2 regions of the Lysinibacillus sp. RC79 genome follow, and region 1 is predicted to be linked to the other one. Evidence: riboswitches for the same ligand, from Rfam matches in the RefSeq annotation. Region 1 holds a riboswitch; the other holds the start of a gene.
What was found. Region 1 has a riboswitch for preQ1 ahead of queC (7-cyano-7-deazaguanine synthase QueC). Riboswitches for the same ligand answer to the same signal wherever they lie in the genome.

Region 1 (4,922 bases):
CCGCTTAAAGCCAAGGGGCGATGAGCGTCAACGCTTATTATCCTATCTAATTGCCATTACTCCATCATCTTTAACGCGTGAGCATACAGATATTTGGGGCAATACAGTTGGCACTTTTTATATACCTGAGCAGCACCAAGAGCTAGAAATTCAAACGACCTCTATTGTCAGCATTCAACGTGCACCATTTATTCATCGCATTCAATATTCACCAGAGATGCAGACCATTTTTCACTCGCAACTGTTTTATGAGCATTATTTGCCCTATTTAAAGTCTACGCACTTTACGTATATGACAGAAAATCAGTTAGAGGAAGTTTATCATGCAATTGGTCATGCTGAAAATCCTGTACTATTTTCATTAAATTTAATGCAATATTTATACTCGACTTTTGAATACGTCCCTGGTGCAACCAATGTTACGACAACGGCAAGTGAAGCATTCGTCCAAAAGCGAGGTGTTTGTCAGGATTTCACACATGTCATGCTTGCGGTGCTAAGAGCTAAAGGAATTCCAGCTCGTTATGTTAGCGGTTATTTATACGTCGATGAAAACTCTGCCTTGATCGGTGATATTGCAACCCACGCTTGGGTAGAAGTCATGATACCGGGAATCGGCTGGATTGGTCTAGATCCAACTAATAACGTAGAAGTATTAGAAAATCACATTATTTTATGCATTGGCCGTGATTATTCTGATATAAGCCCTGTTGAAGGTGTTTATTCAGGTGGAAAGCATGATTTATCAGTTAAAGTGAGTGTCAAAGCATTGAATCATTTATAACAAAACGTGCAATGGTTTAAATTAAACCCCTGATTTTTCTACGCTAAGCAGAAGAATCAGGGGTTTTATTAAATATAAAATAATATTCTCATAATATTACTCCTCAGGTAAATTTAAAGACATTTTTGTAATAGCACACTATACACCTCTTTTATTCCCCCAAACAAAGGCATGCAACTGTGGCAGTACTTTAACATCTCTTAATTCCTCATCCTTAATCACTCTATCAATCAGCGCATGATATTTATCTAATAAATGTATAATTAATCGTGAATTGTCAGTCGTTTTGAGATCATCATTACCGACTTGGAGATAAAAAGGAATCATTGGATATCGATGGTGAATTTGTTTAGCATAATCGTAATCCTCTTGATTAAAAACGACTATTTTGAGGGATACATGGTGATTACTGTTTCGATTTTTAAGTTTTTCGAAGATATCGGAGAGCACCGAATAGTCTGTGGTCATTCCAGAACTAGGTGGCTTTGGTGAGATTGTCAGTTCATCAATTTCATACATCCATTTTTGCCACCTACTTCCCTGTGTTTCCACCCCGACCTTTATGTCGTTTTCTTTTAAAATTGCAATGAGCTCTTCCAAATTTTGAATGAGTGCAGGATTGCCGCCTGAAATCGTGACAAATGAAAAGCCACTGCCTCCAAGACGTTTCAACTCAGACCAAATCTCTTCCGCTGTCATTTGGACAATAAGATCCTTTCCGCTGCCATCCCACGTAAACGATGAATCACACCAAGAACAAGAATAATCACAGCCTGCAGTTCTCACAAACATTGTCTTCTGGCCAACTACCATTCCCTCACCCTGAATCGTCGGTCCAAAAATCTCGATAACAGGTACTCTACTCAACTTCCATCCACTCCCGTCTCGCTTCTGCATAGCTTGTCGGAGTTTCATATAGCCTTATAAACTCTACACGCGCACCGTTATATCCTTGTTCATCAAGCAAGGCCTCAGCCAACTTTTCGTAAATCCAAACAACAATGTTCTCTGCCGTCGTATTCATGGGAGGAAGTGTTTCATTTAAATAGCGGTGATCCAAATGAATCTCTATTTTTTGTTTCCATATTCCTTTTATATCGCCAAAATCGATCATCAAACCGCGTTCATCTGTGTATCCACTCAGTCCTAATACTACGCGATACGTATGACCGTGGAGGTTTTTACATTTCCCCTCATAATTATGTAAATGATGAGCAGCATCGAAGGTAAATTCTTTACTTATGAGAACACGCTTTGCATGATAGTTCAATTGATTTCTTTGAATATCTTCATCTATTTTTTGGAGCTTATCGACGATTTTAAAATCTGACATGCCTTAAAACTCCTTCCTGTAACTTAAATACTCATCAAGCCCTTTTTTTCGCAGTTTACATGCTGGGCATTCACCACAGCCATCTGCTATTACACCGTTATAGCAAGTCAGCGTTCTTTCCCGAACAAATTCAAGTGCCCCAAACTGATCAGCAAGCTCCCATGTCTGTGCCTTATTCAGCCACATCAACGGTGTATCAATCACAAAGGAATCATCCATCGATAAATTTAACGTTACATTCAAGGATTTAATAAAAACATCTCGGCAATCCGGATATCCGCTAAAATCCGTTTCACAAACGCCAGTTACAATATGCTTAGCTCCTACTTGGCTCGCTAAAACGCCCGCAAATGAAAGAAAGAGAAGATTTCGGCCAGGCACAAAAGTCGATGGAAGCTCACCATTTTCTCCGTCTTCTACCTTAATGTCTTGTCGTGTCAATGCATTCGGAGCAAGCTGATTCAGGAGTGACATATCAAGAATATGATGCTTGACACCGAGCTCCTCTGCTATCACCTTCGCACATTCAATTTCAAGGCGATGCCTTTGACCGTAATCAAAAGTAACTGCCTCAACCTCTTCAAAACGTTCTTTTGCCCAGAACAAACAGGTTGTACTGTCCTGACCGCCACTAAATACAACAATTGCTTTTTCCTGCTTCATCTATAAAAACTCCCTTATATCGAGAAAACAGCACTCTAAGAAAAAGCGCTACTTTCTTCTTAGTTTTTTAACAAATATTGTGTACCTTGGTTACCCAATAATATTAAATCCTTCAACCTTCTTCATGGCTTCAGCCAAACATAAAAAAACCTCCTTGCAAAATGTTTCCCAACACTTTTCAAGAGAGGCATCACCAATCATTCTATTAAAACATAAGTAAAAACATAAAAAAAAGCCACGTCCGATATGGACATGGCATATTGTCATGTTTCCATAGTTTTTTATAGAGGGTATTAGCTATGAACCTCTCCCGTTCTAGTCCGGGCATTCTTTTCTTCAATATAATACAAAAAATAGTATAAAACGTCAAATAGATTTTTTTATAAAATCTTCCTATAAATGCTTCTCTGGAAAAATCACTGTTATACTGCCCTATATTTTAGCAGTACACTAAACACTTTGCTGAGCTTAGATTCATTTATATTTTTTCGAACAGAATAACCTCAACTATTTGTGATACGGATCACCTTGATTAGACTAAGTGAGGATATATATAGTCACATTACCTCAATAAATCACAATTCCATTATCTAGAACAGATTTATTTTGCACCTGATTTCCTAAAATATATAGCTTTTTCAAATTGGGCAAATCCACTAATGGCTCTACATTTGAAATAGCGTTATTTTCCAAATGAAGCACCTCAATTTGTTGCCAATTTTCCATAAAACTTAACGATTGTAGTGAACTATCTTGTATAGTGAATGAACGCAGAGCTGAAAAGCCACCAAAGTAAGGCATAACCTTATCAACTTCATGCACCCAGTCACCATTACCTATTCGGAAGGATACACTATTCAAAGTTAAATGTTCCAGTATGTTGTTGTTAAATGAATTTTGACTATTAATTTGAAACCTACACTCATTACAATTTAACGTTTTTACATGCTGTAAATTGAATAATTTACTCGTCTCTTCATAAAAAGTTGTTTCATTTAAATTTATTGTTTGCAGATTTGGCAGACGATTTAAAGAACGAATGCCTGTAAAATCGCCAGACTCCATCGCTGTAAGTTGTTCTAGCTGTGGGTATTTCAGTAATTCTGCTCCATTCAAATACGACTGTGCCCCACTTATATCAACAGTCAAATCTTTTAAAGCAGGTGCCTTTAACTTGGATAAGAAAGTACTTTTTAGTTCCGCTTTTTTTAAATGGGGTGCTACAATCGATGCTATTTGGCCACTATAACCAGTTATCGATAAATCGGTCAGTGAGGTCAGGCTGTTCACTATATCAAGCAATTCTAATTTATAAAGAGAAGCTAAACGCAACTTTGTCATTGAAGACTTATTTCTAAGGGGTTCTAAATTCGTAATGTCCATATTTTCAAGATCAATCGATTGCAGGTTGGGCATGTTTTGTATAAAATCAAGCGTTTTTAAATTTCTTACCGATGTAAGCTTCAATTCTTGTAATTGATTCAGTGAATAGAACGAGCTAAAATCTGTCGCTTCACTAATATCTATTGCTAACGACTCTAAATTAGTTAATGAAGACAACCACTTCAAATCATTGGCAGATCTTAAAGACAATGATTTTAATGGCAGTTGATTCAGAAGAGAAAAGTCTGTAACCGTCTCGGTGTAATACGAAATTTCAAGGGATTGAAGATTAGGAAACTCTAATAATAAAGCAAGTTCATCATTACTTCGAATTTGGATAGAGAGCTCTACAACATTAGACTTATCGCTAAAATATTCAGCAATTTTACTAAATGATTCATTAAAGCTACCTGTATAGCTTTTTAAACCTTCTAGATGTCGGAAGCTTACATTTTCACTTTGTGATATTTCATAATCGCCCATCAAATTCAATACCGTCAGACCAGTAAAGGCTTCAAAATCTTTTTGTTCAATTTTTTGTGTATTTAATAACTTATCCATAATGATATAGTTAGAAATTTCGGCTTGCTTATTTGTAAACGGATCGTCAAGGCTGTAATCCAAATGCCATTGATCTTCAGAAAAGTATGCCTTTAAATAACGGATACTTGCGATTTCTTCTTTAGTCGGCATTGCTCCACCTTTATCAAAAATATCTTTTAAAAAGAATAAAAGAACTTCACTTTTGAACTGCACCCC
Region 2 (4,922 bases), on a different contig from region 1:
CAGCCTTCAAGATGAGGGGATCTCATTACCCTTCCTAAGACAGTGCATATAGCATCTTAGGCTGATTGACTGTTACCATCAATCACAGGTGCATATCGAATATTCATTGCACCGACTAAATCACGATGTTTTTCGAATCCACATTTACACTTATATTTTCTATCATATGCCTTATTCTTTTCGGAACATTTCGGGCATGTTTGACTTGTGTATACAGGATTCACAAATTCAACTTTAATACCCACTAGGTTCGCTTTGTACGCAATGAATTGAGCAAGACGATAGAATGACCAGTTATGCAGATTCTTTTCGTTTTTACGGCTTGTTCTTGCCGTCTGTCTGATGTTCGTTAGTTGTTCTAAACGAATGACAGAAATCTTATTTTCTTTAGCAAAATTAACAATCGCACGACTAACCTTGTGGTCTTGTCCTTTCATGTATCGCTGTTCTGTATCATTAAGATTACGAATAGCATTTAATTTCTTTAATTTACTTAACTTCTTACGTTTGTATTTAAATGTACGTCTGACATATTTGTTTTGTCTACCATTTCCAATGAAACAAGCGCTTCCATCATCTGTCACTGCAACAGCAGGGACTTTCAAACCCAAATCTACACCCATTACCCTTGTTCCTGTTTTTTCACTTGTAGGAATGGTGACAGCTATTTGTGCCATCCATTTATTCGCTTTCTTTGTGATACGAAGAGTACCTAATTTGTGTTTCAACAAATCCAAATTACGGTTATCCTTATCGACCAGCAAAGCACGAATAGGCGTTTTAGTTGCCTTGCCATCCATCATGATAGGCATTGAAATGTGCGTTAAATCAAAAGAATAGTTTTGGTTATTCCAAATACACACTGGCTTCTTTAACACAGGAACAACCTTGTATTTATTTTTCTTCACTTTCTTAAACACACTTTTAGCGTCTTTAATCGCTTGGTTTTTAACAGCACTTGGCAGGTCGGTAGAAATATCCTTGCTTGATTTTTTTGTACTTTTCTTATCTGCAACCATTTCAGAAACAAGGGTATTGATTGTATAAACATACGATTGACTCATATTCTTCAAAATAGAAGCCTGTTCTTTTGTTGGAAGCAGTTTGACTTTAACTGTTATTGTTTGCGACATTGTTCTTCACCTCAGTCTCTAATTAATCTAGCTTTTTTACTCTTCTTTACTCTTCTAAAATTGCTTCACTAATTATTGACCATGAACTGAGCTACAGAATTTATTGAATTTTCAGTCTTTGGAAAATTGCGCAAAACCACAATTACTACATTTAACTTGTATAGTATTCCCCCCTTGTTTTTTGTTGTTCCACATAATGCTTGATGATTTCACTCGATACGTTTCCTGCGGTAGATACAAAATAGGAACGTGTCCATTGGCTTGGTAAATGTTGAAGATGAGGAAATTCCTCTCTCAACTTAAATGTATCAGCTTTATTTATAAAAGCAACATACATACAAAAAAGTGCGAAATTTTCGGATACTTGAAGTACAGCAAACCTTTCAGTTTTTAGTAGCACTCCGTATCCGACCTCACTCTCATCTCATACCTGAAGGATTGGGCTTTCCCGTTCGGAAAATCTGTAACGGGATATCAGGGAAGCATATGTACGTTTGAGCAACCCCTGGAATTGCTGAATAAAAACAACTCGCGAGTGCTTTAGAATCACCCTCTCGTTCTACTTCCTTCACGGTTAGACGTGTAACACATTTATTTCTAATAAGAATGATCTGCAGAAAATGTTCATTTTAGTCTCCCTTTTTACATGTAATGCATATGATGCAAATGAGGTTAGTGCTGTTCCCAAAAAGGAGGAATACTATGAATAATGATGATATCGAATTAACTCAGCCGTCTTATTCACAAGAAAAACCAAAAGCAAGTACAGGAAATATTGACACAATCATTTCTAATCTATGTGACAGTCTATTTGCATTTGCTTTGGATTTTGCCTTAAATGCCTTAGAGTATACAAAAGAATTGGATGAGGAATTAGAATATACAGATGAATTCAAGCAACAAGTAGACGATTTAATTTTGGAAATAGAAGAAATTAAAAATATTTTAGAGGAGTAATTTCAAATCAGAAACCCGTTATATGTACTACTTTCGCGCCAAGACATCCTCATTATTAATATAAAAAGTAGAGGTGTCTAAAATGCAAAGCTTTCAAAATATGTGTACGAAATTTGCACAGATTGCCAACGGAAAAGCTTCTGTGGAACATGGCGTATGTTCAGTAAAACTTCATCGAAGCCTTTATGTTAAGATTCAAGGTCGCCCAAGTCGTAGTGCACTTCATGCTGGGATAACATTCGAATCGCTTGATATATATGGAAATGCACTTAACTTAGGTGAAGTTGTAGTACTCCAAGAGGAATTACAGCCATTTGTTAAAGTACTTGCAGAAAATAATTTGATTATAAGTGCTGTTCATAATCATTGGATATTTACGGATCCCGCTATTTTATACGTTCACTTTCAATCAATAGAGCCCCCATTAATCTTTGCCCAAAAATTTGCTCAAGCATTTAGTGTTTTAAAAAAATACTGAAATGGTCACTTTAAAAGAACTGCTTTGAACAGTTCTTTTAACAAGTGACCGGACAGCTCCATCACTTCTAAGTTTCGAGGTTACTTCTCATCTATAGTCCATCTGTAAAGAAGAATTTAGCTCTACTATCTCTGCATAAGTTTCTTTCGCATTTTAGCAAGTGTACGAGCTCCCCTTCTTTTGGATTGAACATTAAATCTTGGACATGCCTACACACATCTAATTAATGAGCAACGAACAAGAGCTAAATATTACCGTTAGCACTATGAATTTCCGCGTTTTTTTTACTCATCGCTATTTACAAACAAGCATGAACATTGATATGATTGCATTTGCTTCACGTGGTTCGTAACCATCCCACGTAAAAAAACTAAGGAGAAATGAAGATGAAAGTTAAATTTTTAGCAACGAGCGGTATTATTGCAGCGCTCTACATTGCTGTTACATTACTAGTCGGATCATTTGGCTTTACAGAGGTGCAGTTCCGTCTATCCGAAATGTTTAACCATTTAGTTGCCTTTAATCCACGCTTTGCCGTTGGGATTATTATTGGCGTATTTATCTCCAATATATTTTCACCACTCGGCATGTACGATTTAGTTTTCGGTGTAGGCCATTCGATGATTACCCTTGGGTTGTTCATTCTTATTTGTAAATTTGTCAAAAATATTTGGGCACGTTTAGTCATCAATACATTTTTATTTACATGCACTATGTTTATCATTGCATTTGAATTGAACTTAGCATTAGAGTTACCATTCTTCTGGACATGGTTAACTGTTGCTGCAGGTGAATTTGTTGTCTTAGCGGTCGGTGCACCGATTATGTATACATTGAATAAACGCTTAAACTTCAAAAATTTAATTTAAACAGACGGGTCTTATTAGATTCGTCTTTTTTTAATTTCTTAGCACAACATACCTTGACACTATTCTGAAAATACTTTAGAATTCATTTCAATAAATGCGAGGAAAAAGAATAGTAGCAAGCGGTAGTACTTAAAGAGAGCTGATGGTTGGTGCAAATCAGTAGTACATACTTGTGAATGGACTTTAGAGCAGCCTCATCAAATGTGAGGACGAATTTACTCCCCGTTACCAGAGTACGAAAGCGCGCAATTTTTGCGAATGAAGGTGGCACCACGGTTACTCGTCCTTTTACAGAAGGATTGTAGTGACTTTTTTTTATGGAAAAATTAGAAAGAGGAGTCGAGAAGAGATGAGTACAGTAGTAGAGAAAAAAGGATATTTTGGTGAATTTGGCGGTAGCTTTGTTCCTGATGAGCTTCAAAATGTATTAAATATTTTAGATGAAAACTTCCAAAAATATAAAGACGATGAAGACTTTAATAAAGAGCTAGATTATTATTTCCATGAATATGTTGGGCGCAAATCTCCACTTTATTTTGCTGAAAATTTAACAAAACAATTAGGTGGCGCAAAAGTTTATTTAAAGCGTGAAGATCTTAACCATACAGGTTCTCATAAAATTAATAACGTTCTAGGTCAGATTTTATTGGCAAAGCGCATGGGTGCTAATCATGTTATCGCCGAAACAGGTGCAGGTCAGCATGGTGTAGCAACAGCAACTGCTTGTGCAATGTTCGGGATGGATTGCACAATTTATATGGGTTTAGAGGATACAAAGCGTCAAGCATTAAACGTCTTCCGTATGGAGCTTCTTGGTGCAAAGGTAGTAGCAGTTGATAAAGGTCAAGGGCGACTAAAGGATGCAGTGGATGCAGCATTTGCTGATTTAGTAGAAAACTATGAGACAACTTTCTATTTACTTGGTTCCGCTGTTGGACCTCACCCATTCCCTTCAATGGTGAAGCATTTCCAATCAGTCATTAGCCGTGAAAGTCGTGAACAAATTTTAGAAAAAGAAGGAAAGCTACCAGCAGCAGTACTTGCTTGTGTCGGCGGCGGTAGTAATGCGATTGGTGCATTTGCAGAATATATTGCAGATGAAAAAGTTCGCCTCATCGGTATTGAACCCGATAAGGCAGCAACATTAAATGAAGGAACACCGGGTGAATTACACGGCTTCAAATGTTTAGTACTGCAAGATGCAGAGGGCAATCCACTACCAACATATTCGATTGCCGCTGGACTAGATTATCCTGGAGCTGGTCCAGAGCATAGTTATTTAAAAACAATTGGTCGTGGAGAATATGTAACGGTGACGAATGAAGAGGTGCTTGAAGCATTCCAAATACTGTCAAAAGTCGAAGGAATTATTCCTGCGCTTGAAAGCTCCCACGCAGTTGCTCATGCACTAAAGCTTGCGCCAACACTATCTCCAGAAGAGAGCATTATTATCAATATCTCTGGCCGTGGAGACAAAGACGTAGA

Region 2: linked by a shared signal. The riboswitch ahead of ABH968_RS24455 (QueT transporter family protein) and the one ahead of queC (7-cyano-7-deazaguanine synthase QueC) in region 1 are both predicted to bind preQ1.

What each region holds. Positions count from the first base shown of each region.
Region 1 covers NZ_JBGCCD010000009.1:99-5,020, reverse strand. Annotated here, with positions in the region: gene ABH968_RS10750 (transglutaminase family protein) at 1-784, shown strand, start outside; gene queE (7-carboxy-7-deazaguanine synthase QueE) at 923-1,651, opposite strand; gene queD (6-carboxytetrahydropterin synthase QueD) at 1,644-2,117, opposite strand; gene queC (7-cyano-7-deazaguanine synthase QueC) at 2,121-2,780, opposite strand; PreQ1 riboswitch class I at 3,048-3,094, opposite strand; gene ABH968_RS10730 (leucine-rich repeat domain-containing protein) at 3,348-4,856, opposite strand.
Region 2 covers NZ_JBGCCD010000039.1:31,907-36,828, forward strand. Annotated here, with positions in the region: gene ABH968_RS24435 (RNA-guided endonuclease TnpB family protein) at 57-1,133, opposite strand; gene ABH968_RS24440 (transposase) at 1,285-1,470, opposite strand; gene ABH968_RS24445 (hypothetical protein) at 1,836-2,090, shown strand; gene ABH968_RS24450 (DUF1259 domain-containing protein) at 2,173-2,568, shown strand; PreQ1 riboswitch class I at 2,904-2,948, shown strand; gene ABH968_RS24455 (QueT transporter family protein) at 2,955-3,437, shown strand; T-box leader at 3,528-3,728, shown strand; gene trpB (tryptophan synthase subunit beta) at 3,787-4,922, shown strand, end outside.